3 regions of the Acidocella sp. MX-AZ02 genome follow, and region 1 is predicted to be linked to each of the others. Evidence: predicted binding sites of a transcription regulator. Region 1 holds the regulator's gene; each other region holds the start of a gene.
What was found. Region 1 encodes LexA, which represses DNA repair genes until DNA is damaged. Its sites were predicted from a motif close to TGTTCTANNTANGTTC; they were not measured.
Positions count from the first base shown of each region.

Region 2: a site for LexA is predicted at 5,188-5,203, ahead of MXAZACID_RS02650 (PA0069 family radical SAM protein). Genes of this name have one in related genera too.
Region 3: a site for LexA is predicted at 7,778-7,793, ahead of MXAZACID_RS15640 (putative DNA modification/repair radical SAM protein). Genes of this name have one in related genera too.

Region 1 is NZ_JH976208.1:669,532-679,072, forward strand. Features, by position in the region: gene trpC (indole-3-glycerol phosphate synthase TrpC) at 1-480, shown strand, start outside; gene moaC (cyclic pyranopterin monophosphate synthase MoaC) at 477-947, shown strand; gene glp (gephyrin-like molybdotransferase Glp) at 944-2,143, shown strand; gene lexA (transcriptional repressor LexA) at 2,228-2,935, shown strand; gene MXAZACID_RS11480 (DEAD/DEAH box helicase) at 3,098-4,837, opposite strand; gene MXAZACID_RS20395 (cold-shock protein) at 5,076-5,720, shown strand; gene pncA (bifunctional nicotinamidase/pyrazinamidase) at 5,780-6,409, opposite strand; gene rplK (50S ribosomal protein L11) at 6,566-7,000, shown strand; gene rplA (50S ribosomal protein L1) at 7,004-7,693, shown strand; gene rplJ (50S ribosomal protein L10) at 7,956-8,480, shown strand; gene rplL (50S ribosomal protein L7/L12) at 8,573-8,953, shown strand; gene rpoB (DNA-directed RNA polymerase subunit beta) at 9,093-9,541, shown strand, end outside.
Region 2 is NZ_JH976207.1:522,034-531,574, forward strand. Features, by position in the region: gene gltA (citrate synthase) at 1-895, shown strand, start outside; gene MXAZACID_RS02635 (TrkA family potassium uptake protein) at 972-1,991, shown strand; gene MXAZACID_RS02640 (LLM class flavin-dependent oxidoreductase) at 2,027-3,346, opposite strand; gene MXAZACID_RS02645 (antibiotic biosynthesis monooxygenase) at 3,500-3,811, shown strand; gene MXAZACID_RS02650 (PA0069 family radical SAM protein) at 4,028-5,131, opposite strand; gene MXAZACID_RS02655 (heavy-metal-associated domain-containing protein) at 5,285-5,500, opposite strand; gene MXAZACID_RS02660 (cation-translocating P-type ATPase) at 5,586-7,673, shown strand; gene cueR (Cu(I)-responsive transcriptional regulator) at 7,670-8,083, shown strand; gene MXAZACID_RS02670 (DEAD/DEAH box helicase) at 8,216-9,541, shown strand, end outside.
Region 3 is NZ_JH976210.1:208,713-218,253, forward strand. Features, by position in the region: gene MXAZACID_RS18010 (ATP-binding protein) at 1-1,522, opposite strand, end outside; gene MXAZACID_RS15615 (EAL domain-containing protein) at 1,519-3,690, opposite strand; gene adhP (alcohol dehydrogenase AdhP) at 4,031-5,053, shown strand; gene MXAZACID_RS15625 (mandelate racemase/muconate lactonizing enzyme family protein) at 5,140-6,267, opposite strand; gene MXAZACID_RS15630 (GntR family transcriptional regulator) at 6,264-6,989, opposite strand; gene MXAZACID_RS15635 (hypothetical protein) at 7,139-7,627, opposite strand; gene MXAZACID_RS15640 (putative DNA modification/repair radical SAM protein) at 7,799-9,010, shown strand; gene MXAZACID_RS15645 (UdgX family uracil-DNA binding protein) at 9,010-9,541, shown strand, end outside.

The DNA of each region.
Region 1 (9,541 bases):
GCGCATCTTGAGGCGGCCCGCGCAGCGGTTTCCCTGCCCGTCATTCGCAAGGATTTCATGCTGGATGAATGGCAGGTCTATGAGAGCCGGGTCATGGGGGCGGACTGCATTCTGCTGATCATGGCGGCGCTTGAGGACGATCAGGCCCGTGATCTCGAAGGGCTCGCTCGGGCTCTGGATATGGATGTTCTGGCCGAAGTCCATAATGAAGAAGAGATGGAGCGCGCGCTTCTGCTGCAGACGCCTCTGATCGGCATCAATAATCGCAACCTGAAGACCATGGTGACGGATATTGCGACGACCGAGCAGCTCTCCAGCCTGTGCCCGCCGAATAAATTCATGATCTCCGAGTCGGGCATCAAGACCAATCAGGATGTGGAAAGGCTGCGGAAGGTCTGTGTGCAGGGGTTCCTCGTCGGCGAATCGCTGATGCGCCAGGACGATCTGGAAGCCGCTGTGCACGCGCTTTTGGGCCATTGAGCCAGCTTACCCATATCGGCGCCGACGGCGCGGCGCGTATGGTCGATGTTTCGGCCAAGACGGTGACGCTTCGCGAGGCGCAGGCCAAGGGGCGGGTGGTGATGCGGCCCGAGACCGTCAGCCTGATCCGTGATAATCAGGCTGAAAAAGGCGACGTGCTCGCCGCAGCCCGAATTGCCGGGATCATGGCGGCCAAGAAAACCGGCGAGCTGATCCCGCTCTGCCATCCGCTGCCGCTGGATGCGATCAGCATCGACCTCATCCTGGAGCAGGATTCGGTCGAGATCGTCGCCACAGCCCGGACAACGGCACGCACCGGCATTGAAATGGAAGCCCTGACCGCTGTGAGCCTCGCGGCTTTGACCATTTATGACATGGTCAAGGCCGCCGATAAGACGATGCGGATCGAAGCGATACGCCTGACCCGAAAGACAGGCGGCAAGAGCGGAGATTTTTCGGCGCCATGATCAGCGTCGAGGAGGCGCGCGCCCGGATTGTCGCGGATTTGAAGCCTGTTGCCGTTGAAATGGTCGGGCTGGCCCAGGCCTATCACCGCGTGCTGGCGCGCCCGGTCATCTCCCGGCTGACTGTCCCACCTGGCGATGTTTCGGCCATGGACGGGTATGCGGTGCGTGCCGTTGACACTGACTCCGGCAAGCCGCTTCGGCTGATCGGCGAAGCGCCGGCCGGGCATCCGTTCGCGGGTGAGGTCGGCCCGGGGGAGGCGGTTCGGATCTTTACCGGGAGTGCGATCCCGAACGGTGCGGATACCGTTTTGATCCAGGAGAACGCCTCGGTCGCAGCGGATTTGGTGGAGCCGGCGGCAAGCGTGCGCGCTGGACTGCATATCCGGCGGAAGGGCCAGGATATACAAGCCGGTGACCAGGTCTTGCCAGCGGGGGCGCGGCTGTCTGTGCGGGATATCGGACTTGCCGCCGCGGCGGGGCATCCCTGGTTGGCTGTTTACCGGCGCCCGCGCATCGCGATCCTCTGCACCGGGGACGAGATTGCCTTGCCGGGTGAGCCGCTGCCCGCCGGGGGGATCGCCAACTCCAACGCCCTGATGTTAAGCGCTTTCGTTACAGCCCATGGTGGCGAGCCGTTGGTGTTGCCGATTGCGCGTGATGCTGCCGATGAAGTCGCGCAGGCGGCGTTAGCTGCCAAAGGGGCTGATCTGTTGCTAACCACAGGCGGGGCGAGTGTTGGCGCCTATGATCTGGTCAGGCAAGGGTTGTCCCAGCACGGCTTCGCGCTGGATTTCTGGAAAATCGCGATGCGTCCCGGCAAGCCGCTGATATTTGGCAGACTCAGTGATCTGCCTGTGTTGGGGCTGCCCGGCAATCCCGTGTCCGCTTATGTCTGCGCGGTTTTGTTTTTGCGGTCCGCCATTGAGGTGCTGTCTGGTTTGCCCCCTGAATCGCCAGGCTTTGAAACCGTACGATTGGCAGCGCCGATGCGGGCCAATGATGTGCGGGAAGACTATGTGCGGGCGATCATCGCGAAGACTGCTGACGGGGAAATGCAGGTTACCCCGCTGCAGGTACAGGATTCAGGAATGCTGCGTGCCCTGGCCGGGTCCAACGCGCTGATCCGCCGTGTGCCGTTTTCACCTGCCATCGAGGCGGGCAGTTACGTGGAGATCCTGCGGTTGGATCACTCGTAACGCTTGACGCGAAAACAAGAACTAAACTAGAACATTATCGTGTTGTTGCTTTGTTCCTGAAGCTTTAAAATTCGGAGATGTTCAATGCTGACGCCGAAACAGCATGAATTGCTGTTATTCATCGACCGGCATCTGCGCGAGACCGGATGTAGCCCCAGCTTCGAGGAAATGAAGGAGGCCCTGGACCTCCGTTCAAAATCCGGAATCCATCGGTTGATTTCCGCCCTGGAAGAACGAGGCTTCCTGCGTCGCCACAAGCACAGGGCGAGGGCTCTGGAAGTGGTGCGGCTGCCGCAGGATATCACGCCGAGCAAGGCGCAGGCGCATGGTTTTGCGCCCAACGTCATTCAAGGACATTTTGGGACGCGAGGGCTGTCGCAGCAAGATGAGCTGGAGAGTTTTGAACCCTCCGCGATTTCTCTGCCGCTTTACGGTAAAATCGCCGCTGGCCTGCCGATCGAGGCCTTGCGCGACAATGAAGAGACGATTGAAATCCCCCTCTCCATGCTTGGCGCCGGGGAACATTTCGCACTGACCGTCGAAGGCGATTCGATGATCGAAGCGGGAATTCTGGACGGCGATACAGTGATCATCAGGCGAGGCGATACGGCGGAAAACGGGCAAATTATCGTCGCGTTGGTCGATGAGCACGAGGTGACGCTAAAGCGGCTGCGCCGGAAAGGGCAGTCCATTGCGCTGGAGCCGGCCAATATCCGGTATGAAACCAGAATTTTCCCGGCTGAACGTGTCCGTGTTCAAGGCCGCCTGATCGCGCTGTTGCGGCAATATTAACCGCGTGCCGCAGAGCTTAGAGCATCAAGCTTTTAGCTTGATGCTCTAACTTTTGTTTTTGCGAGCAATTTCATGTGTTTATCTTGACGCTGGCGCGTCAACCTAAACACATATTGCTCTAGCTGGTTGATCCGCTCCCCTCCGAGGCCCGATCAATAGCGATCAGTGGCGAGAGGCTTTATTCTGCCGCCGGCGCTGTTGCTCGCTGAGCTTGCCGCCGGGCTTTGGCGCATACGGCTTCGGCGCCGCTTTCGTTTTGAAATCGCCGCGTTCGGAAATGTTCGCGCGAGAGCGTGAGGGGCTGCTCGGCGGCGCGGCGGGCTCGATCCGCGCCTCGGTCTGGGCGTTCGCCGCATTGGCAAAGGCGCTCGCGGCATGGGCCGCGATTTCGAACTTGGTTTCGCGCTCAAAAATGCGAATAGCGCCGATCTCTTGTTTGCTGACGCCGCCCGCCTTGCAGATCAGCGGCACAAGCCAGCGCGGATCGGCGTTTTGTTTGCGGCCAAGGGCCACGCGAAACCAGGTTCCCTCGCTGACGTGGGTATGGGATGCCTTGCCGGTATGCGGCGCGCGGGTGGGGCGCTGGGCTTCGGGCGGCAGGATCGTGACGTGAGCCGCGCTTGGCAGATGGGCCTGGGCCAGTTTCACAAAAGCCGCGGCGATGATTTCCGGTGAACTCCGGGCCAGAAGCTTCTGGCCGAGTTCCAGTTCGAATTCGCCGGGTGTTTCTTGCAGCTGCGGATTGTTCAGCAGGCGTATCTCATCCTTTGCACGGATATCCTCCGGCGTCGGCGGGTCAACCCAGACAGCCTGGGCATTCGCCTCCCGCAAGAGCAACTCCGCCCGGCGGCGACGCGCCGGCGGGACGAGCAGGACAGAAACCCCCTTACGCCCCGCGCGCCCGGTACGGCCGGACCGATGCAGGAAGGTTGCCTTGTTGGTGGGAAGGTCCGCGTGAATGACCAGGTCGAGATCCGGCAGGTCCAAACCCCGCGCGGCGACGTCTGTTGCGATGCAGACCTGGGCCCGGCCGTCGCGCAGCGCGGACAGGGCGGCGTTACGCTCAGCCTGGGATAGTTCTCCCGACAAGGCTGCCGCGGTGAAACCCCGGGCGACGAGGTTGGCGTGAAGCGTGCGCACCGTATCCCGGGTGGCGCAAAAAACGAGCGCCCTGCTATCCTGCGCTCTTAATATATTGACGAGGGCGGCTTCGAGTTCATGGCCGGCAGCGCGGACGGCGCGGTACTCGATATCGGCATGCGGCTGATTGGCGGCGACGGTGTCGATACGCAGGGCATTTTGCTGATAGGTTCGGGCCAGTGCCGCGATGTCGCGCGCGATGGTGGCTGAAAACAGCAAGGTGCGGCGGGAGGCCGGCGCCGCGCTGAGAATGAATTCGAGTTCTTCCCGGAAGCCGAGATCGAGCATTTCGTCGGCTTCGTCGAGCACCACGGCTTCCAGCTCGTCGAGGCGCAGATTGCCGCGCTCGATATGGTCTTTCAGACGGCCCGGCGTGCCAACCACGAAATGGCACCCGCCGGCCAGGAGGCGCGCCTCGCGTCGTGCGTCCATCCCGCCGACGCAGGACAGGATCCGGGCGCCGGTGAATTCGTAAAGCCAGGTCAATTCGGCATGCACTTGAAGCGCAAGCTCACGGGTAGGGGCGATCACCAGCACCAGAGGCGCGTGCGTGGCTGGCATCGACGCGGACTCGCCGAGGATGCTACCCGCTAAAGCAAGGCCGAATGCGACGGTCTTCCCGGAGCCGGTTTGGGCAGATACGAGCAGGTCACGCCCGTCAGCTTCCGGCGTGAGGACTGCGCTTTGTACGGAGGTGGGGTCGGCATAGCCGCGCTGAGCGAGAGCTTTGGCGAGGCTGGGATTGGTATCGGGGAAGGGCATGAGCGGCTCTTAGGGGCTGGGGCGCCAGGCAACAAGCGGTGGATTAGCCGTGCAGCCGTGCAGCGGCGCATATTCATGCGTATTTGGGTCGAGAATCGTAAAAATGGCGGCTATTTTAGCTGAAATGCTTGCGTTGGAGCAGCATTTCGGGATTGAAGGCCGCCACAGCGTGGCCTATGCTGTTTTCGCTTGGCTAGAGCCCGGTGCCCCGAAAGTCTTTTAGAGGACAGTTTTTATAGTGCGACCCCCGAAGAATGACCGCCAGCGGCAGAGCCGCCGCCGTGGTTTCGACGACGATAATTTTTATGGTAACGCTCCTTCATTCCCGCCGTCTTTCTCGGGGTTTGGGGCACAATCAACTGCCCCCGAAGCAAAGGCCACTGTGAAGTGGTATAATGCTGAAAAGGGGTTTGGTTTCGTCGAGATGGCAGATGGCTCCGGCGACGTGTTTCTTCACGCAAACTCGCTTCAGAGTGCCGGTTTCCAGTCCGTCACTCCCGGCTCTGTTCTGCAGATCCGTGTCGGGCAGGGGCAGAAGGGCCGCCAGGTCAATCAGGTTATTTCCGTGACTGAGGGTGATGCCCCGCCGCCGCGTGCGCCGGGCGGTTTCGGTGGCGGAGGTTTCGACCGTCCACGCGCGCCGCGCGCCCCCCGCCAGCAGGCCTCCGGCCCGGCTGTTGAGATGGCTGGTATCGTGAAATGGTACAATGCCACCAAGGGGTTTGGCTTCATCAGCCCGGAAGCTGGCGGCAAGGACGTGTTTGTCCATGCCACTGCGCTTGAGGCGGCCGGCTTGTCGCCGCTGCAAGAGGGCCAGGCGGTGAAGATGAGTGTGGTGCAAGGCTCCAAGGGGCCGGAAGTTTCAGCAATCATCGTCGATTAATCGATGAATTTCCGTGAAAAACCCCGCTCCTGCGGGGTTTTTTGCGTTTTGAGGGGCGATTAGTGTGACTGCAAGAGATCTTGGCTCTTGGTCAGCTTGACCCCAGCGTTTTGCATGGCCGCGCGGGCCTTCGCGCTCGAGCCTTGTAAATCTATCGCCCGGCACGCATCCTCAACAACCCAAACCTCGAAGCCTGCTTGGACGGCGTCCTCGGCTGTCCAGCGCACGCAGAAATCAAAGGCCAAGCCACATATATATAGTTGTGTGATGCTCCGTTCCCGCAGATAGCCGGCAAGGCCGGTGGGTGTGGCGCGGTCCGCTTCCAGGAAGCCCGAATAGCTGTCGATTGAGGAGTGGCTGCCCTTTCGCAGGATGAGGCCTGCGTGTGGAATATCGAGCCCGGGGACGAGCGCGGCACCCAGTGTCCCCATAACGCAATGGGCGGGCCATAGGACTTGGGGGCCGTAAGGCAGTTGGATTGTGTCAAATGCGGCTTTTCCCGGATGGTTGGCGGCGAAGGAGGTATGGTCAGCCGGATGCCAATCCTGGGTGAGCACAACGTCGTCGAAATACCGCGCCAGGCTGTTGATCAAAGGCGCTATTTCATCGCCGCCGGGTACGGCAAGCGCGCCGCCGGGGCAGAAATCATTTTGCAGGTCGATAACCAGAAGGGCCGCTTTTTTTTGCATGGCTTATATTATCGGGAAAACGCGAGCGGGTGCTAGACAGTAGGGTACGGTTGAGTTAAGGCTCCGCCCCTCGGAACGTGGGAGGCTTGGACAGGTGTGTCCGGCTGCTTGAACCGCGGTCCAATGGCGCAAGCCATAGGATGAAAGGAGCCAGAAATGGCTAAGAAAGTTGTCGGCTATATCAAGCTGCAGATCCCTGCGGGCAAGGCGAACCCGTCGCCGCCGGTGGGTCCCGCGCTCGGCCAGCGTGGTCTGAATATCATGCAGTTCGTCAAGGAATTCAATGCGGCGACGCAGCAGATGGAGCCGGGCATGCCGGTTCCGGTGGTGATCACCGCCTTTGCTGACCGCACCTTCTCCTTCATCATGAAGACCCCGCCCAATACCTACTTCCTGAAGAAGGCGGCGGGCATCGACAAGGGCACCACGACCCCCGGCAAGGGCGCGGCTGTGGGCAAGGTGACGACCGCGCAGCTGCGTGAAATCGCCGCGACCAAGATGAAGGACATGAACGCGAACGATGTTGACGGCGCTGTGCGCATGCTGGCGGGCTCCGCTCGCTCCATGGGCCTGACCGTGGTGGAGGGCTAAACGATGGCCAAAGATAAGCGTCTGAACGCTGCCCGCGAGACGGTTGAGCGCAACAAGCTGTACGCCCTGACCGATGCCGTGTCGCTGGCGAAGAAGAATGCCACCGCGAAGTTCGACGAGACTATTGAGATCTCGCTGAACCTGGGCATTGATCCGCGTCACGCCGACCAGATGGTCCGTGGCCTGATCTCGCTGCCGAACGGCACCGGCAAGACCCTGCGCGTCGGCGTGTTCGCCCGTGGCCCGAAGGCCGAAGAGGCGCTGGCCGCCGGCGCTGACGTGGTTGGTGCTGACGATCTGGCTGAGAAGGTCCAGGCCGGCGACATTCAGTTCGACCGCTGCATCGCGACCCCGGACATGATGGGCGTTGTGGGCAAGCTCGGTAAGATCCTCGGCCCGCGCGGCCTGATGCCGAACCCGAAGCTGGGCACCGTGACCATGGACGTGAAGGGCGCGATCACCGCTGCCAAGTCCGGCCAGGTCGAGTTCCGTGCTGAGAAGGCTGGTATCATCCATGCCGGCATCGGCAAGGCGAGCTTCGAGGCGGACAAGTTGGTTGAGAACGCCAAGGCGTTGATCGACGCCGTGCAGAAGGCGAAGCCGACCGGCGCCAAGGGTACCTACCTGCAGAAGGTGGCGCTGTCCTCCACGATGGGCCCTGGCGTGCGCGTGGACGTCTCCACCGTCGCCTAAGGTTTTTTGAGAATACGCTTTGGCCGGAAGGCCGAAGCGGGCAGGGGGCCGCAAGGCTCCCGACCTGTCCAAGACCGTATGTATCCTCGGATTTAATGGGGGGGCCCCGCAAACGGTAGAGAGGTGCCAGATGTTTCGCTTCGGCGGGGCTTTGGTGGTTCTGACATAGGACAGGCGAAAGCGGCCGGGATGGTCCCGGTTGCTTGGGTAACCTGGGTGGTGAGGCGGCAACGCCAAGCTGCCCGTCAAGTTGGAGACGGATGTGGATCGCATAGAGAAGCGTGAATTCGTCGCTGAACTGTCTGCGGTGTTCGCGGATACGTCCATGGTTGTCGTCACCCGGAATGACGGGATGACGGTGGCTGATGTGACCAATCTGCGCCGCAAGATGCGTGAGGCGGGGGTGAGCTTCAAGGTTGCGAAAAATCGTCTGGCCCTTCTTGCTCTTGAAGGAACCCGGTTCGACGGTATCGCGCCCCTGCTGAAGGGGCCGACCGCGCTGGCATGGTCTGCTGACCCTGTTGCCGCGGCCAAGGTTGCCGTCGACTTCGCCAAGACCAATGACAAGTTTGTTCTGTTGGGCGGCGCCCTCGGCAATCAGGTTCTGAATGTCGACGGTGTCAAGGCGCTCTCCGAGCTGCCGTCCCTGGACAGCCTGCGTGCCAAGCTCCTGGGGCTTATCCAAGCCCCGGCGACCAAGGTGGCCGGCGTCCTGCAGGCTCCGGCCGGACAACTTGCGCGGGTCTTCGCGGCGTATGCCGATTCCCAGAAGAGCGAGGCGGCCTAAGGTTTTCGCCCGCTTGTCGCTTTTTCGCGGGGCCGCGCGGTGCGGCCTTGCATTGAACCAAACAAAGCCTATCTTATCGAAGGATTATTCTAATGGCTGACCTGAACGCGCTCGTTGAAGAGCTGTCGAAGCTGACCGTCCTGGAGGCCGCTGAGCTCTCCAAGCTGCTCGAAGAGAAGTGGGGCGTTTCCGCTGCCGCGCCGGTGGCTGTTGCCGCTGCTGCCCCGGCTGGCGGTGCGCCGGCTGCTGCTGCTGAGGAGCAGACCGAGTTCACGGTGATCCTCGCCAATGGCGGCGACAAGAAGATCAACGTGATCAAGGAAATCCGCACCATCACCGGCCTGGGCCTCAAGGAAGCCAAGGACCTGGTCGAGGGTGCGCCGAAGACCGTCAAGGAGAATGTCTCCAAGGACGAGGCTGCGGCCATCAAGAAGACGCTGGAAGAGCAGGGCGCGACTGTCGAAGTCAAATAATTCCTCTTCCCGCGACGGTGTGATTATGCCGTTGCGTGCATAGGGTAAAAGGGCAGGCGGTGACCTTTGGGGCGCCGCCTGCCACCTGTTTCTTAAGACTACGCTTTTTTAGACGATCAATCTGACCGAGGGTGATGCGATGAACGCGATCAATGGTTTTGGCAAAGGGTCTTTCACCAGCCGCAAGCGCATTCGCAAGAGCTTCAGCCGTATCCCTGAAGTCGCGCCGATGCCAAACCTCATCGACGTGCAGCGTGCGAGCTATGATTCGTTCCTGCAGATGAATGTGAAGGCCGACGCACGGACCAACTCTGGCCTGCAGGAAGTCTTCAAGTCGGTCTTCCCGATCGACGATTTCGCCGGCCGCGGCCGCCTGGAGTTCGTGCATTACGAGCTCGAAGAGCCGAAATATGATGTCGAGGAGTGCATCCAGCGCGGCATGACCTACGCCGCCCCGCTGAAGGTGATCCTGCGTCTGATCGTGTGGGATCTGGACGAGGATACCGGCGCGCGCTCCATTCGCGACATCAAAGAGCAGCCTGTTTACATGGGCGACATGCCGCTGATGACGGACAACGGCACCTTCGT
Region 2 (9,541 bases), on a different contig from region 1:
GATGCTCTGCTCCGTGGTCGGCGCCATGTCCGCCTTCTATCCCGACAGCATCGACATCCATGATGAGCGCCAGCGCGAGATTTCCGCCTACCGGCTGATCGCGAAAATGCCGACGATCACCGCCTGGGCGCATAAATACAATGTCGGCCAGCCTTTCGTGTATCCGCGCAACGATTTCTCCTACGCGGAAAACTTCCTGTATATGTTCCACGCCGTCCCGGCCGAGGATTACAAGCCCAACCCGGTGCTGACCAAGGCGATGGAGCGGATCCTGATCCTGCACGCCGACCATGAGCAGAACGCCTCCACCTCCACGGTGCGTCTCTCCGGCTCCACCGGCGCAAACCCGTTTGCCTGCATCGCCGCCGGCATCGCCTCGCTCTGGGGCCCCGCCCATGGCGGCGCCAATGAGGCCGTGCTGAAGATGCTCGCTGAAATCGGCCACAAGGATAACATCCCGGCCTTCATCGAGCAGGTGAAGGACAAGAATTCCGGCGTGAAGCTGATGGGCTTTGGCCACCGCGTCTATAAGAATTTCGACCCGCGCGCGAAGATCATGCAGAAGACCTGCCACGAAGTGCTGGGCGAGCTCGGCATCAAGGACAGCCCGATGCTGGACCTGGCGATGGAGCTGGAGAAGATCGCGTTGCATGACGATTATTTCGTCTCCCGCAAGCTCTATCCGAACGTGGATTTCTATTCCGGCATCATCCTGAGCGCGATGGGCTTCCCGACCACCATGTTCACGCCGATCTTCGCGCTGGCGCGCACGGTCGGCTGGATCAGCCAGTGGAAGGAAATGATCGAGGATCCGACCAACCGCATCGGCCGTCCGCGTCAGATTTATACCGGCGCGCCGCAGCGCGACTACGTGCCGCTCGACAAGCGGGGCTGACCCTGGCCCGCCTGCCACAAGCGCAGAGCAACCCTTTCGCGGCCCGCCCGCGAAAGGGTTTTATTTTGTCCGTATCATGAGGCATTTCACCGACAGCCCGGCTCGCAATTTGATTGGCGGGCTGTGCTTCATGCTGGCGGTGGTGCTGGCCGCCACGCTCGCCTTCAGCCTTGCCGGCTGGAGTCTCGGCGATGCGTTCTATTTCGTAATCATCACGGTGTTCACGGTCGGCTATGACGAGGTGCACCCGATCGTCACACCGGAATTGCGCGCGATCACGCTGGCGACGATCATGCTCGGCTGCACCGGCATGATCTTTCTCACCGGTGCGCTGGTGCAGTTCATCACCTTCGGGCAGATCCAGCAATTATTGGGGCATCGGCGGATGAAATCGCAGATCGGCAGAATGAGCGGGCATGTGATTGTCTGCGGCTATGGGCGCATCGGCCATATGCTCGCGGATGAGCTGAAGGCGGGCGGGGCGGAATTTCTGATCCTGGACCGCGAGGAGGCGAAGCTGGCGGAGGCGGCGGAGCGCGGGCATCTCACCCTGGCCGGCGATGCCACGGATGAGCAGGTGCTGGAGGAGGCCGGGGTGCGCCGGGCGCGGGCATTGGCCTGCGTAGTGCCGAATGACGCGGTGAATGTCTTCATCACCCTCTCGGCGCGCAATCTCAACCCCGATATCGAGATCATCGCCCGCGGCGAGGCGGCCAGCACCAAGAGCAAGCTGCTGCGCGCCGGGGCGAGCGCGGTGGTGGAGCCGACCCATATCGGCGCCGAGCGCATCGCCCAGCTGATCCTGTTTCCGCGCAGCGCGGCGCTGACGGATTCGGTGCCGATGCAGGTGCTGGGTACCGGCCTGCGCACGCTGGGGCTGGAGCTGGAGATTCTGCCGGTGGCGGCGGGCAGCGCCTATGCCGGGCAGAGCATCGGACAGATCGAGCGCGGGGCGGAGGGGAGCCTGTTCGTGGTTGGGCTGAACCGGCGCGGCGGCGAGACGATCAGCCGCCCTGGGCCGGAGCTGCTGGTGGAGGCGGGGGACGGCGTGGTCGTCATCACCCGCGCCGGGCGCGCGGGCCCGAGGCTAGGTTAAGCGCCGCCATGTCCCCCGGTTTCGCGTCCAGATGTTCAGCTGAAAAACCGGTTCACCGGCCGCGCCAGCCCCAGATGCTCGCGCAACGTGGTGCCGGCATAGGTGTCACGATAGATACCGCGGCGGGTGAGTTCCGGCACCACCAGATTGACGAAATCATTCACCCCTTCCGGCACGGTGTTGAACATCACGTTGAATCCGTCGGAGCCTTTGCTCTCCAGCCATTCCTGCATGCCGTCGGCGATCTCACCCGGCGTGCCGACGAAGCTGAGCCCGCCATAGGCGCCGACATATTGCGCCAGCTGCCGTACGGTGAGGTTCTGCTCGCGCGCCATCTTCACCAGCTGCGCCTGCGCGCTCTGGCTGGCATTGGTGGGAGGGAGTTCGGGCAAGGGCGCGTCGAGATCAAACCGGCTGGCATCGACGCCCAGGCGCATTGAGAGATTGGGCAGGGCGCTGTCCGGATGCACCAGCGCGTCCAGGCGCTGCTTCTTCTCCAGCGCTTCCGCATGGGTGCGGCCGACGACGACGAAGGCGGCGGGCAGAATTTTTAACGTGTCGTCAGCCCGGCCGAGGGCGGCCATGCGTTTATGGATATCGGCATAGAATTCCTGACCATCCTTCAGCGTGCGGGCGGACCCAAAAATCACCTCGGCGGTTTCCGCCGCCAGCTGGCGCCCGGCCTCGGATGCGCCGGCCTGTACGATCACCGGACGGCCCTGCACCGGCCTAGCGATATTCAAAGGCCCGCGCACGGCGAAATATTCGCCTTGATGATCCAGCCGGTGCATTTTCTGCGGATCAAAGAACACGCCGCTTTCCTGGTCGCGGATCCAGGCATCGTCGGCGAAGCTGTCCCACAGCCCGGTGACAACATCGTGGAACTCCCGCGCGCGGCGGTAGCGCTCATCATGTTCCATCTGATCCTCGCCGCCGAAATTCAGCGCCGATTCCGGGTTGGAGGTGGTGACAATGTTCCAGCCCGCGCGCCCCTTGCTGAGATGGTCGAGCGAGGCAAAGCGCCGAGCGATGTGGAACGGCGCATCGAAGGTGGTGGAGGCGGTGGCGACCAGGCCGATGCGGCTGGTGACCATCGACAGGGCCGAGAGCAGGGTGAAGGGCTCGAAGGAGGTGACGGTGGCGCTGCGCTTGAGCGCATCCATGCCCATGTTCAGCACGCCGAGATGATCAGCCATGAAGAAGGCATCGAACCGGCCGCGCTCCAGCGTCTGGATCAGCTGCACCAGATGGTCAAGATTGAAATTCGCGTCCGCCCAGGCGCCGGGATAGCGCCACCAGGCGGTGTGGATGCCGACCGGGCGCATGAAGGCGCCGAGATGCAATTGCTGACTCAAAGGGGAAATCCTTCCCGGCGCGGCGCCGGCCAAATGAACGTTTCCGATCATTTATGTAAGGAAACCGCGATGCCAAGGCCGGGCGAGCGAATTTCATCTGCGGCTTGACCGTGACAGCACCAGACATCACCCTGCCAGGGTGAGGGCAGGGCGATGTATGTGGTGATTTTCCGGGCGCAAATCGCCCAGCTGGATGAAGACTACAGCGCCATGGCGCAGCGCCTGCGCGACATGGCGTTGCAGGAGTTCGGCTGCCTGGAATTTCACGCCCTCAGCGAGGGTGATGAGGAGATCGCGCTGTCCTATTGGCGCGATCTGGAGGCGATCAAAGCCTGGAAGGCGCAAACCGCGCATCTGCTGGCGCAAAATACGGGGCGGGCGCGCTGGTATGGCGCATATCGCGTGGAAATCGCGGAAATTTCACGCGCTTATGGCTGGCCAGCTTCTCGACCGGCTGACGCATAGAGCGGCGATAGGCCAGCAAGGTTTTGGTTTCCTCCGCACAGATGCAGAGGAAGTAGGCACAGCCCAAGGCCGAGACCAGGCCGATGACGATGCTCGGATTGATGAAGAACAGATACTGCATGACCAAACTCCTTTTGGGATTGGGCGGGCACTCTGCCCGCTGGACGCTCCCGCTTGCGCGGGACGCGCTGTTTAGACCGACGCGGGACGCACGGGTTAGAAAAGACTCATTTGCTGGCTGGGCAGCGCCCGGCCGGGGACACTAAATTGCGAAATATCGAGGCGTGAGGTGGCTTCATCCAGCCCCAGCCGCTTCACGGCGGCGCTGAAACGCTGGCGCAGCAGCTGCGCGTAGGGGCCGCTACCCTGAAAGCGGGAATGAAACTGCGCATCGTTGAGCGCCCCGGCGCGGGCCTGGCGGATCAGGCTCAGCACATGGCCGGCGCGCTCGGGCAGGAATTTGTTCAGCCAGTCGGTGAACAGCTCGCCCAGCTCATGCGGCAGGCGCAGCATGATGCTGTAGGCGCTGCCGGCCCCGGCGGCGGCTGCCGCCTCCAGAATGCGCTCCAGCTCCATATCATTGAGGCCGGGGATCATCGGCGAGGCCATCACCGCCGCGGGAATGCCGGCCTGGACCAGCCCGGCGATCGCCGCCAGGCGGCGGGCGGGGGCGGCGGCACGCGGCTCCATCGCCCGGGCCAGATCCGCATCCAGCGTGGTGATGGAGAGATGCACCTTCGCCAGCCCCTTCGCCGCCATGCGGCCGAGAATATCGGCATCGCGCAGCACCAATGCGGATTTGGTGACGATGGCGACCGGATTGTTGAAGCGCTCCAGCACCTCCAAAATCGCGCGCGTCAGGCCCAGCGTGCGCTCCACCGGCTGGTAAGGGTCGGTATTGGAGCCGAGCACGATCACGTTGGGCTTGTAGCCGGGGCGGGAGAGCTCCTTTTCCAGCAGCTTCGGCGCGTCCGGCTTGAACAGGATATTGGTCTCGAACTCCAGCCCGGCGGAGAAGCCGAGATAAGCGTGGCTGGGCCGGGCGAAACAATAGATGCAGCCATGCTCGCAGCCGCGATACGGGTTGATGCTGGTCTCGAAGGATAGGTCCGGGCTGTCATTGCGCGCAATGATGCTGCGCGCGGCATCGCGGATCAGGCTGGTTTGCGGCCGCACGGCCTCTTCCGCCTGGTCCCAGCCATCATCGAAGGCGTCCCGGCGCGCCGCTTCAAAGCGGTTGGCGGGGTTGAGCCCGGTGCCGCGCCCTTTCAGCGCGCCAAAGCCGGCTTCCTGCTTGATTTGTACCCGAGACGCAGACATTGTGTGTTCATGCTCCGTTCTGGTTTGATTAAGGTCATTCCAGCCCGGGAAGTCAAGAACAAAAGAAGAACAAAAGCGTTAAAACACGTCGCTGCAAGGCTGTTTGCAGCGGCCTTGCAGAAATCCGGCGCAGGCGGGGCGAAAAATTATGACTTAACCCGCCGCCTTCACGTCAAACCCAGCCGCCTCGATCGCCTCGGCGGCGCGGCCGGCATCGATCTCGCCGCCAATGACGACGCGCTTGCTCTCCAGGTCGGCGACCACATGCACGTTCGGGTCGAGCTTGCGCAGCGCCTCGGTGATCGAGCGCACGCAGCCTTGGCAATCCATATCGGGCACGTCGAACTGCAGGGGGGTGGAATCGGCCATATCGGGTCTCCTGTGATTTATGCTGGATAAGGGGGACCATGATGGGAAGGTCAAGCCTTGACCCTCCCATGATGGGAAGCCCTATATGGAGGCGATGGACCAGACCCTCTCTCCCTCCCGCGATATCGAGCTCAGCATCGGCGGCATGACCTGCGCCTCCTGCGTGGCCCGCGTGGAAAAAGTGCTGGGACGGGTGCCGGGGGTGCAGGCGGCGAGTGTCAATCTGGCGCTGGAGCGCGCGCATGTCAGGGTCAGCGGCGAGGTAGGGCTGGAGGCGTTGGCGGCGGCGGTGGAGCGGGCGGGCTATAGCGCCGGTCCGGTGAAATCCGTCCGGCCGGATGCCAGCTGGCGCGAACAGATCGAGCTGATGGCCGCCTTCCTGCTGGCGGTGCCGGTGGTGCTGGACAGTATGGTGATGCCGGTGCCCAAGCTGGTGCCGCTGATCTGCGCCACGCTGGTGCAGGTCTGGCTGGGGGCGCGCTTTTACCGGGCCGGGTTTCTGGCCCTGCGCGCCGGCGGCGGCAATATGGATCTGCTGGTCGCGCTGGGCACCTCCGCCGCCTACGGGCTCTCGCTTTGGGATGTCTTCGCCGGCGGGCCGCTTTATCTGGAAAGTTCGGTGGCGGTCATCGCCCTGGTGCGGCTGGGCAAATATCTGGAAGGCCAGGCCAAGCGCGATGCCGCCAAGGCGGTGCTGGGGCTGCAGGCGCTGCGCCCGGAGCTGGCGCATCTGGCCAGCGGCGAGGATGTGGCGCCGTCAAGGCTGCGCGTGGATGACGAGATCCTGATCCGCCCCGGCGAGCGTGTGCCGGTGGATGGCGAGATCTTGGAGGGCGAGGGCAGCCTGGATGAAAGCCCGGTCACCGGTGAGGCGCTGCCGCAGCCTCGGGGCAAGGGGGCCAAGCTGCTGGCCGGCACGCTGAACCTGGACGCGGTGCTGCGCCTGCGCGTCACCGCCCCGCCCGGTGAGAGCTTCCTGGACCGGATGGCCCGGCTGATCGAGCAGGCGCAAGCCGCCAAGCCGCGCGTGCAGAAGCTGGCGGACCGGGTTTCCGCCTGGTTCGTGCCGATGGTGCTGGGGATCGCCGCGCTCACCTTCGCCGGCTGGCTGCTGCATGGCGCGCCTGTCTCCACCGCGCTGATCGACGCGGTCTCGGTGCTGGTCATTGCCTGCCCCTGCGCCCTGGGGCTGGCGACCCCGGCGGCGATTCTGGCGGGCACCGGCGCGGCGGCGAAGGCGGGCATATTATTCCGGGATGCCGATGCGATCGAGGCGGCGGCGAAGATCGACGTTCTGGCCTTCGACAAAACCGGCACGCTGACCACCGGCAGCCCGAGTTTGGCCGAAATCCGGCCTCTGGCCGATCTGACCGAGGAGCGGCTGCGCGCCATCGCCGCCGCGCTGGCGGCGCGCGATACCCATCCGCTGAGCCTGCCTTTGCGCCAGGACAATGTGGCCCCGGCCACCGCCTTCAAGGCCTTGCCCGGCCAGGGCGTGCAGGGCGAGGTTGACGGCGTGGCCTATCTGTTCGGCTCCTCCCGGCTAGTGCCGCGCGCCCCGGCGCCCAGCGATGCGCTGACCTGGTCCTACCTCGCGTTGGCAGACGGCACGCCGCTGGGGGCTTTTGGTTTTACCGACACGCCGCGCCCGGATGCGGCGCAGGCGGTGGCGCGGCTGCACGCCATGGGCATCAAGACCCTGCTGCTGACCGGGGACCGCGCCGCCGTGGCGCAGGCTCTGGCCAAATCGCTCGGCATCGAGCGCGTGGAGGCCGAGACGACGCCGGAACAAAAGCGTGACATCATCGTGAATTTGCAAAGCCAGGGCCAGCGCGTCGCGATGCTGGGGGACGGCATCAACGATGCCGCCGCCCTGGCCGCCGCCGATGCCGGCATGGCGATGGGGCAGGGGGCGGATGTGGCGATCGAGGCGGCCGCCATCTCGCTGCTGCGCGCCGCGCCCTCTCTGGCCCCGGCTTCTTTGGATCTGGCCCGCCGGACCTGGCGGATTCTGCGCCAGGGCCTGTTCTGGGCGTTATTTTACAACGCATTGGGGCTGCCTGCGGCGGCGTTCGGGCTGCTCAGCCCGGCGCTGGCGGGGGCGGCGATGGCGGCCTCCTCGCTCTGCGTGCTTGGCAATGCGCTGCGGCTGCGGCAATGGAGGGCGTCATGAGTTTGGTCACCATCGCCCAGGCTTCGGCCATCACCGGCGTCTCCGCCAAGATGATCCGGCATTATGAAAGCATCGGGCTGATCGCCGCCCCCATGCGTACCGAAAACCGCTACCGCCATTACAGCGAGGCGGAGTTGCACGAGCTGGGTTTCATCCGCCGCTCGCGCGATCTCGGCTTTTCCTTCGAGGATATCCGCCAGCTGCTCTCGCTCTGGCGCGACCGCACGCGCTCTTCCGCCGATGTGAAGGCGATCGCGCTGCGCCATGTCGAGGAGCTGGACCAGAAGGCCGCCGCGCTGGCGGCGATGAGTCGCACGCTGAAACAGCTCGCCGCCTGCTGCCATGGCGATGACCGGCCGGATTGTCCGATCCTGGATGCGCTCGACCCGCCGAAACCGGCTGAAATCTGACGCGATCCTTGACTTCCTGGCAGTCTTTGCCGATACGAGGCGCATTGACATGGGCGCGTTCCGCGCTCGGCGCATGCTTGCGCCCCGACCACGGGCGCAGGCTTGCGCCCCCGACCACGAGAGACGCTATTTTTGTCCGACACACAAGACGACCATCAAGACCCCAACGCTGAGCTGCCCGCCGAGCTGGAGGCGCGCATCGCTGATCCCGCGCCCGCGCCGGAAGAGAAGCCGGACTTCGCCTCGCTGGGTCTGTCCGAGCCGATCCTGAACGCCTTGGCGGAGAAGGGCTATGTGCACGCCACGCCGATCCAGGCGCAGGCGATTCCGGTGGTGCTGATGGGGCGCGACGTGCTGGGCGTGGCGCAGACCGGCACCGGCAAGACTGCCGGCTTTACCTTGCCGATGCTCGAAATCCTGGCCGGCTCGCGGGCCCGCGCGCGGATGCCGCGCTCGCTGATCCTGGAGCCGACCCGTGAGCTGGCCCTGCAGGTGGCGGAAAATTTTGTCCAGTACGGCAAGAATCTGAAGCTTAATCACGCGCTGTTGATCGGCGGTGAGAGCATGGCCGACCAGAAGGCGGTGCTAACCAAAGGTGTGGATGTGCTGATCGCCACCCCGGGTCGCCTGATCGATCTGTTCGAGCGCGGTGGGCTGTTGCTGCGCGATGTGCGGGTGCTGGTGATCGACGAAGCCGACCGCATGCTGGATATGGGCTTCATCCCGGACATCGAGCGCATCGTCGCGATGCTGCCCACCACCCGGCAGACCTTGTTCTTCTCCGCCACCATGGCGCCGGAAATCCGCCGCCTGGCCGATGCCTTCCTGAGCAACCCGAAGGAGATCACCGTCTCCCGCCAGGCTTCGGTGGCCACCACCATCACCACCGGGCTGGCGCTGGTCTCCGAGATCGATAAGCGCGAGGCGCTGCGTCGGCTGCTGCGGGCCGAGGATGTGCAGAACGCCATCGTCTTCTGCAACCGCAAGCGCGATGTCGATATTCTGTTCAAATCGCTGAGCAAGCATGGCTTTGCCGCCGGCGCGCTGCATGGCGATCTGCCGCAGAGCGTGCGCTTTGCCACGCTGGAGAAATTCAAGGCGGGCGAGATCAAGATCTTGGTTTGCTCGGATGTCGCGGCGCGCGGCATTGATATTGGCGGGCTTAGCCACGTGTTCAATTTCGACGTGCCGCACCATGCCGAGGATTATGTGCACCGCATCGGCCGCACCGGCCGCGCCGGGCGCGAAGGCCACGCCTATACGCTGGCCTCGCCCGCGGACAAGCTGGCGGTGGAGGCGGTGGAGAAGCTGATCGGCAATCCGATCCCGCGCATCGAGGTTTCCGGTCTGGATGAGGTGGAGTGGTCCGAAGAGGATGGCCGCCGCCGGGGCCGTGGGCCCAAGAGGGATGGCAAGGACGGTAAAGACGGCAAGGATAATAAAGGCCGTGAGCGTGAC
Region 3 (9,541 bases), on a different contig from region 1:
CGACGGGCTGGATCTGGATCAGCATCGGCGCGGCGCCGCGGCTGCTCACCGGGGCGGAGGGCGGCTCGCCGTCATTATTGTAATCCACCAGAATGCGTACATCCGCCGGCACCATGGTGCCGGGATTGACCAGCTCCACCTCCGCGCCCATGGCGGCGAGGTTGGTGCGCATCAGCGCGCGCTTCAGCGGATTGCGCACCCGCAGGCCGATCTTGCCGGGCGGCGCCTGCCAGATTTCCTCCGTGGGCTCGGCACGCAACGCCTTGATGAAGAAGCGGAACTGGCTGCCTTCGCCAAGCTTGCTCTGCACGGCGATCTCACCCCCCAGCAGCCCGACCAGCCGCTTGGTGATGGCCAGGCCCAGACCGGTGCCGCCGAACCGGTTGAGAATTGAGGCATCGCCCTGGGTGAAGCTCTCAAAAATCTTCGCCTGCGCCTCAGCCGCGATGCCGATGCCGGTATCCGAAACCTCGACCTGCAGGATCAACTCGCCCTCGCCGCCGGGGCGGGTATCCACCGCCAGCACCACGCCACCAATGGAGGTGAATTTCACCGCGTTGCCGACGAGATTGATCAGGATTTCCTGCAGATGCAGCCGGCTGGTCTTGATCCGTACCGGGGTGCGCGGGGTGACATGGAGGTTGAAGGCGATGGATTTCTCCCGCACCTGGCTCTCGACGATGCGCCGCACATCGACGAGCAGCGCCAGCAGGTCGAACTCCTCCACCGTGCTGGTCATCCGCCCCGCCTCGATGCGGGAGAAATCCAGCAGCTGGTTGATCAGCGTCTGTAAGGAATGGCTGGCGACGCCGACGGTCTCGACCATCTCCGCCTGCGCGGAATCGAGCCTGCTGGCGCGCAGCAGCTCGTTCATGCCGATGATCGCGGTCAGCGGGGTGCGCAGCTCGTGGCTGACACTGGCCAGGAACATGCTCTTGGCCTTGCTCGCCTCCTCGGCGGCCTTGGTCGCCTGGGAGAGTTTCTTGATCAGCGTGCCGGCATAAGCGGGCAGAATGACCAGCCCGATCGCCAGCCCGGCCGAGAGATGCGGCATGGCGCGCCAGAACGGGGTGGAGAGCACCACCGCCAGGAAGCCGAGTGTTGCCACCGGCACGGAAACCGCCAGAAAACGCAGCCCGAAGCGAAAGCCATTGCCGAAAATCACCCAGAGATAGACCGGGTAGAACAACGCCACCCGTTCACCGCCCAGATGCAGCTGCCAGGAGAGAAAGCCGCAATCGAGCAGCAGCGCATAGAAGCGCCTGACCTGGCAGACGCCCGGCCGCCAGATGATATGCGCCAGCCCCGCCAGCGCCAGCACCAGATAAATCGCCATTGCCACGAAGGCGGAGAGGGCGGTTTCGGAATAGCCGCCGAGGATCAGAATCGCGATGATGAGCGCGGCGAAGACCAGCCGGTTATAGCTCATCTCATGTTCGCTGTCCGGGCGCCCGCGCAGGCGCTGGGCCAGCGGGGCGAGCAGCCGGCGCAGCGCATCGCCCGCCCGGTTCAGCGTCCTCATCGCGCGCTCCGCGCCGCGCAGAGGAAGGAGGCCTGGGATTTCTGCCAGACCAACTCGTTCAGGAACACATCCGGCGCCAGCGCCTGGCCGAGCAGGAAGCCCTGGCCCTCATCGCAGCCCTCGGCTTTCAGCAGAGCGAGCTGGGCGTTGGTCTCGATCCCCTCGGCGACGACGCGCAGATTGAGGATATGGCCCAGCTCGATGATCGTGCGCGCGATCGCGAGGTCGTTCTTGTTCTCGGCCAGCCCCTGGATGAAGGAGCGGTCGATCTTCAGCCGGTCGAGCGGGAATTTCTGCATATAGGCGAGCGAGGAATAGCCGGTGCCGAAATCATCCAGCGACAGGCTGACCCCCAGGCTGCGCAGCGCGTTGAGCTGCGGGATGATGTCATCGACATCGCGCAGCAAAATTCCCTCGGTCAGTTCCAGGTCCAGCGCGCGCGGGTCGATCCGGGTCTCGGCCAGGGCGGCGGCAACCACCTTGGCGATGGCGCGGCGGCGGAACTGAATCGGCGAGAGATTGACGCCGACCCGCAAGCCGGTGACGCCCTGGCGCGCCCAGTCCCCGATCTGCCGGCAGGCCTCATGGATCACCCATTCATTGATCGGCATGATCAGCCCGGTTTCCTCGGCGAGGCTGAGGAAATGCCCCGGCGGCACCAGCCCCGCCTCGGGCCGGCGCCAGCGCAGCAGCGCCTCCGCGCCGGTCAGCGCGCCGGTGCGCAGATCGAATTGCGGCTGGTAGTTCAGCACGAATTCCCGCTGCGCGATGGCGTTCAGCAGGTCGCGCTCCAGATTGACCACCTGGCTGGAATTGGTGCCCATCTCGGCGGCGAAGGCGCGCCACATATTGCCGCCGGCCAGCTTCGCCGCATACATCGCCTGGTCGGCATTCTTCATCAGCGATTCCGCGTCCTGCGCGTCCTGCGGCGCCATCGAGATACCGATGCTCGCCCCCACATTCAGCGCCTCTGGCGCATGCTCGCTCTCATTCAGCCGGGCGATGATCAAATCCGCCAGCCGCGCGGTATCCTCCGGTCCGGTGATGTTGGATTGCAGCACCGCGAACTCATCCCCGCCGATGCGCGCCACCGTATCCTCCTCGCCGATCAGCTCGACCAGCATCTCGGCGATGCGCCGCAGCAGCCGGTCACCCATGGCGTGGCCCTGGCTGTCATTGATCGATTTGAACCGGTCGAGATCGATGAAATGCAGGGCGAAATGCTGGTCCCCCCGGCGGCCGCGGGCGAATTCGCGCTGGATCCGGTCGCGCAGCAGCGCACGGTTGGGCAGCCCGGTCAGTGGGTCGTGATTGGCCAGATATTCCAGCCGCTTCTCGGCATTGCGCCGCTCGGTGATGTCGACCGAGGTGGTCAGCACCGCGCGCGCCACGCCATTGGCATCGCGCAGCGGCACCTTGCTGGTCAGGTACACCAGCGTGTCGCCGGAGGCGGTCATCACCTCCTCCTCGCGGGCGGGCAAAGGCTGGCCGGTTTCCAGCACCAGCTTGTCCAGCCGGCGGCTGGAAATGCCGCGCTCCCAGCCGAATAGCAGATCCACCGGCTGGCCGACCAGCTCGCCCGGCAACTCGCCGGCGGCGGCGGCCTGGGCGGCGTTGACGAACAGGCAATTGCCATGCCGGTCGGCGGCGCTGATCATCGCCGGGACATTGTCGATCACCTGCGCCAGCGCCTCGCGGCTATCGATGGCGAAATCCTCGCGCATCGGCACGCCGGCGGCCAGCCGCCGCTCCAGCATCTCCGCCCGGCGCAGCGTGTTCTGCTGCTGGGCGCGCAATTTCAACAGGTTGCGGGCCCGGGTGACGAATTCCACATGGTCGACCGGGCTCAGCAGAAAATCCGTCGCCCCGGCTTCCAGGCAGGCGACGCGGTAATTGCGGTCGTGATAGGCGGTGACGACGATCACCGGCAGGTTGGGGTCGTAGGAGCGTATATGCGCGACCAGCTTGTCGCCGGTCATGAAGGGCATTTTATAGTCGGTGATCAGCAGATCCGCCTGGTTGCCGGGCAGCCAGTCGATCACCTGCTGGGCGTTCTCGAAGGTGCGGACATGCGCCTCCACCCCGAGATTGCGCGCCAGGCGGGCGTAAATGCGGCGATTGGTCGGGCTGTCATCGACGATCAGGATGGTCGGCTGGGAAATCTGCATCGCCTCAGCCTGTCCAGTGCCGGACCTGTTGCGCCCCACAAGACGGTTTCAGGCGAACCGAGACACACGAATGGCGGCCGGGGCACGGCATTATTCTTAGATGCTGACAACTCATTTCCCGAATGCCCTCTTGCCCTTCTCGGTAGGGTTGGAAGCTATCTCAAGATCTGCCCCAATTCTACCTGTAATCGAATTTATTCAATAATTCGATACGCGCCAAGATCGCTTTCGGACCGGCCCCGGGGGGAGGGGCGGGCAAGGCTGGCTTGATCTGGGTCATGGCGCCCCGGCGCGAGCAGGGATTCAGTGGCGTTCGCTGCAAGCGCAAAGGAGAGAGGGTGTGGCCAAGACGATGAAAGCCGCCGTGGTGCGGGACTTCACAAAACCGTTGACGATCGAGGACTGGCCGGTGCCGGACCCGGCGGAGGGGCAGATTCTGGTGCGGCTGACCGCAACCGGGGTGTGCCATACGGATCTGCACGCCGCCCGGGGCGATTGGCCGGTGCGCCCAACCCCGCCTTTCATCCCCGGCCATGAGGGGGTGGGGATGGTCGCGGCGGTCGGGCGCGGGGTGAAGCGGGTGAAGGAGGGCGACCGGGTCGGCATTCCCTGGCTGCACAGCGCCTGCGGCTATTGCCCGCATTGCCGTACCGGCTGGGAGACATTATGCGCCGACCAGCAGAATTCCGGCTATTCGGTGAATGGCAGTTTCGCCGAATACGCGCTGGCGGACCCGAATTATGTCGGCCGGATTCCGGCCGGGCTGGAGGATGGCCCGGCGGCCCCGGTGCTCTGCGCCGGCGTGACGACCTATAAAGGGCTGAAGGAAACCGAGGTGAAGCCCGGCGAATGGGTGCTGATCTCGGGCGTCGGCGGGCTCGGCCACATGGCCGTGCAATATGCCAAGGCGATGGGCATGCATGTGGCGGCGGTGGATATCCATCCGGACAAGCTGGCCCTTGCCCGGCAGCTCGGCGCGGATGTGACGCTGGATGCGCGCGATGCCGAGGCGCTGGCCAGCTTCACGCAGCGCAGCGGCGGCGTTCATGGGGCGCTGGTCACCGCGGTGTCGCCGGTGGCGTTCGAGCAGGCTTACGGGCTGTTGCGCGCCCACGGCACCATGGCGCTGGTGGGGCTGCCGCCGGGGCGCTTCAGCCTGCCGATCTTCGAGACGGTGCTCAAACGCATCACCGTGCGCGGCTCCATCGTCGGCACCAGGCAGGATCTGGAAGAGGCGTTGGAGTTCGCCGGCGAGGGCAAGGTGGCGTCGCATTTCTCCTGGGACAGTCTGGAGAATATCAACCAGATCTTCGAGCGCATGGAACAGGGCGGCATCGATGGCCGGGTGGTGCTGAAGCTGTGAAACACCCGAGCTGAAACCGCGCAAAAGTTTTTGGGGGTGTGGGGCGTTTTTTCAAAAACGCCCCACACCCCTCCGCTCGTTGCGTTTTAATGCCCCACCCGGTACGCGCCCAATGCCGCCAGGTCCGGGACAATCCCCAGCCCCGGCGCCTCGCTCAGCGTGGCGTGGCCCTGGGTGATCCGCGCCAGCGGGCCGCAGCTCATCTCGCGCAGCGCGTTCGGGTTGGAATCGATCTCCAGCATTCCCTCACCCCCTACCGCCGCCAGCAGATGCGCCGAGGCCAGCAGCCCCAGCCCGCCGCCCAGCCAATGCGGGCAATAAATCAGCCCCGCCGCCAGCGCCGCGCGCGCCACCGGCAGGCACCCGGAAAACCCGCCCCATTTGGCGATGTCCGGCTGCATGACCGCCACAGCGCGGGAGGCCAGAGCGGCCGCGAAGCCCTCCTGCCCGAGCAGATTCTCCCCCGCCGCCAGGGGGATGCCGGTCTGCCCGGCCAGGTGCCGCCACTCCGCCCAGGGCCGGTCGGCGCGCAGCGGCTCCTCCACCCAGCCCAGCCCGAAGCCGGCCAGATGCGGCAGCATCCGCGCCGCCTCCTCCAGGCTCCAGCCCTGGTTGGCATCCACCATCAGCTTCGCGCTCTCGCCCAGCGCCGCGCGCAGATCGCGCAGATTGCGCAGATCCCGCGCCTGCCCGAACCCGACCTTCAGCTTGAAGGCGGTAAAGCCCGCCTGGCGCTGCGCCAGCGCCGTCTCCACCGCCTTGTCCGGATTGATGCCGCTGGCATAGACCGAAAGGCGCGGATCGCTGCCGCCCAGCAGCCGCCAGAGCGGCTGCCCGGCCCGGCGCGCCCGCAGATCCCATAGCGCGATATCCAACCCGGCGATGGCCTGGGCAACCGGCCCCGGCTCGCCGCACTGGATCGCCAGCACGGCGGTGCGGGCACTCAGCCGCGCGAACACGGCCTCCGGCACGCCCTCCTGGCCGACCGCCAGCGGCGCCAGCACGCGCTCCACCATCCGCGCCCGGTGCTCGGCACCGATGGCGGGGAAATTGCACCAGATCTCGCCCCAGCCGATGGCGCCTTCCTCATCCTCCGCCTCCACCACCACCATCGGCCGGTCATGCATCACCCCGAAGGAGGTGGTCACCGGATGTTCGATCGGGCAGCGATAGACGAAGGCCCGCAGCGCGGCGATGCGGGGGGCAGCACTCACGAGACCAGATCCATCTCCAGCTGCACGAGATCCCCGCGATAGATCACCTCGCCCAGATAGATCACCGTGCCATCCGGCGCCGTGAAGACCCGGCGGACATTGGCAACGGGCGCATTCACCCGCAATTTCAACAAGGCGGCGGCCTCCGGGTCGGCGCTGCCGATGGTCAGGGTCTGGTGGGCGCGGGCGATCTCGATCTCCGGCATGGCGGCGAGCAGCGGGATCATCAGCTCGCTGCGGAACCGCTCCGGGGCGCGGCGGAAAATCGCCTCGTCGAGATGGATGGAGATCACGCAGTAAGGCGTGCCCTCGCGCAGATGCACCCGCATCATATGCACATAATGGGCGGCCGGCTTGCCGTCCGTCTCGGTCAGGTTCGGCGCCGCCTGGCCCTCGGAGATGTTCAGCAGCTGGATCTCGTCGCCCTTCAGCATGGTGACGAGATCGCGCAGCGTGGTCTGCACTTTCAGCCTGGTCTCGGCGGCCGGGTTGCGTTGCACGAAGGTGCCGCGCCCTTGCCGCGCCACCACCAGCCCGTCGCGCTGCAGCAGCTCGATCGCCTGGCGCACCGTCACCCGTGCCAGGGAAAACTCCTTCGCCAGCTCCTCGGCGGAGGGCAGCCTGTCACCGGGCTTGAAAATGCCGCGCAGGATGCGTTGGCGCAGTAATTCGGAGAGTTGGGCGTAGAGCGGCAGCGGATTGTCGGTAGAGAGAATACTCATCGGCGCGGACATACCCCCATCATCCCGATAATGGTATGAGCGCCGTCCGAGATTATTCAGGGCGGCAACCCGTTTGATATACGGTCATCCTATAGACCATACGACTTGAGGTGGCAAGATGCGCGCGGACCGACGCGACGCGCTGAGGTTCAGGCCGTCTGTTCGCTGCCGCCGGCCATGGCGAAGCCGGCCAGGGCGGCCTGCATGTCATGGGCTAGGTCCATATCCGCGCAGGGCAGGCGCCAGAGCCCGTCCCCCACCACCTGCAGCTCCAGTACGATCTGCTGAAACCCGTTCTCGACCAATGTGCGCACCGCGCCGACCCGCACATGCGCGGCCGGCACCACCAGGCTGCGCAGCGCCTTGCCTTCCGGTATGGCCAGAAACACCAGCCCCCGCCCGCCATCCAGCGCCAGCCCGCCGCCACGGGCGAAAAAGCTGGTCTGCGCGGTGAAAGGTTGCGGCGCGGCGGCGAGGGCGGCGTCCAGCCGGGACTGGGTACGCTGGGTCAGCCGGCCTTTCACCCAGGCGCCGAGGCGCATCCAGCCGCGTGTCGGCATCGAGGCGACGACGCAGAGGATCAGCGTCACCGTGATGAAAACCCAATGGAAGGCAATCCAGGCCCAGTAGAAACTCAAATGCCCGCTCCTCGCGCCGCCGCCGGGTCGTCAGCGCCCGGAGGATGGCGCGTGGTTAGCGCCATCGGCCAGCCTGGGCAAATCGCTTCGTGACAGGCGCGGCGCTCGCCGCCGCCCGCTTCATTCGGAACTTGACGAAGAGCGCTACAAGAACATAACGTGAACGATGCCATGACAGCCTTTCTCGACCCAGCCCTGACCGCGAAACTCCGGATATTGGCCGATGCGGCGAAATATGACGCCTCCTGCGCCTCCTCCGGCGCGCCGAAACGCGCGGCGGGGAAAGGCGGGCTCGGCTCCACCACCGGGGCCGGCATCTGCCATTCCTACACGCCGGATGGGCGCTGCGTCTCGCTGTTGAAAATCCTGCTGACCAATTACTGCTTGTTCGATTGCGCCTATTGCATCAATCGCCGCTCCTCCAACGTGCCGCGCGCCCGCTTCTCGGTGCAAGAGGTGGTGGATCTTACCTTGGCCTTCTACAAGCGCAACTATATCGAGGGGCTGTTTCTCTCCTCGGGCATCATCCGCTCGCCGGATTACACGATGGAGCAGATGATGCTGGTGGCGAAATCGCTGCGCCAGGATCACGGCTTTGCCGGCTATATCCATCTGAAAGCGATCCCGGAGGCCAATCCCTGGCTGATCGAGCAGGCCGGGCTGTGGGCGGATCGGCTTTCGATCAATCTGGAACTCCCCAACGAGACCAGCCTGGCGCGGCTCGCCCCGGAGAAACAGGCCCCGGCGATCAGCGCCGCGATGGGGCAGATGCAGCAGCGCATCGTCGAGGCCAAGGCGGAGCGGCGGCGCTTCTCGCCTTCGGGGCAATCGACCCAGATCATCGTCGGCGCGGATGCCACGGACGATGCCGCGGTGCTGGCGAAAAGTGCGGCGCTGTACGGCGATTTCAAGCTGCGGCGGATCTATTATTCCGCCTACAGCCCGCATCAGGCGGTCAGCGCCGCGCTGCCGGCGAAGCCACCGCCCTTGCAGCGCGAGAACCGGCTCTATCAGGCGGATTGGCTGCTGCGCTATTACGGCTTCACCGCCACCGAGATCGCCCAGGGCGGCGAGGGCGGGATGCTGGATCTGGAGATCGACCCCAAGCTCGCCTGGGCGCTGAAGAATCGCGGCCAGTTTCCGGTGGATGTGAACCAGGCGCCGCGCGAGATGCTGCTGCGGGTGCCGGGGCTGGGGGCGCGGGCGGTGGAGAAGATCATCGCGGCGCGGCGCTTCTCGCGGTTGCGGCTGGCGGATGTGGCGCGGCTCAGCTCCGGGCTGAAACGCATGCTGCCCTTCCTGATCACCGAGGATCACCGCCCGGCGCAGACCGACCGGCTGGATCTGCGCCAGCGCCTCGCGGTGCAGCCGAGCCTGTTCTGATGCAGACCCGCATCGCGCTGGCGCCGGGAGCGGATCTGCCCGGCTTTCGCGCCGCGGTGCGCGGGCTGGTGGCGCGGGGCGTGAAGCCGCGCGAGGTGCTATGGGAGACGGGCGCCAGCCTGTTCGGCGCTGCCCCGCCGCAGGACGGCCCGGCCTTCAGCCTGCCCCGCGCGGCGGCGGAGCTGATCGGGCTGGTGATCTGCCATCGCGACCCGGCCCGCCATGCGCTGCTTTATGAAATGATCTGGCGGCTGCGCCATGGCGAGCCGCATCTGCTGGAGATGCGCCACGACAAGCTGACCCACCGGCTGGAGATGCTGGCGAAAGCCGTGCGGCGGGATCTGCACAAGATGCACGCCTTCGTGCGCTTCCGCCGCGTCGAGGACGCGCAGGGCGAGCGCTTCCTCGCCTGGTTCGAGCCGGATCATCATATTCTGGAGGCGACTTCAGGGTTTTTCGTCAATCGCTTCCGCAGCCTGGTCTGGTCCATCCTCACGCCCGAGGGTACGCTGCATTGGGACGGCACGCGGC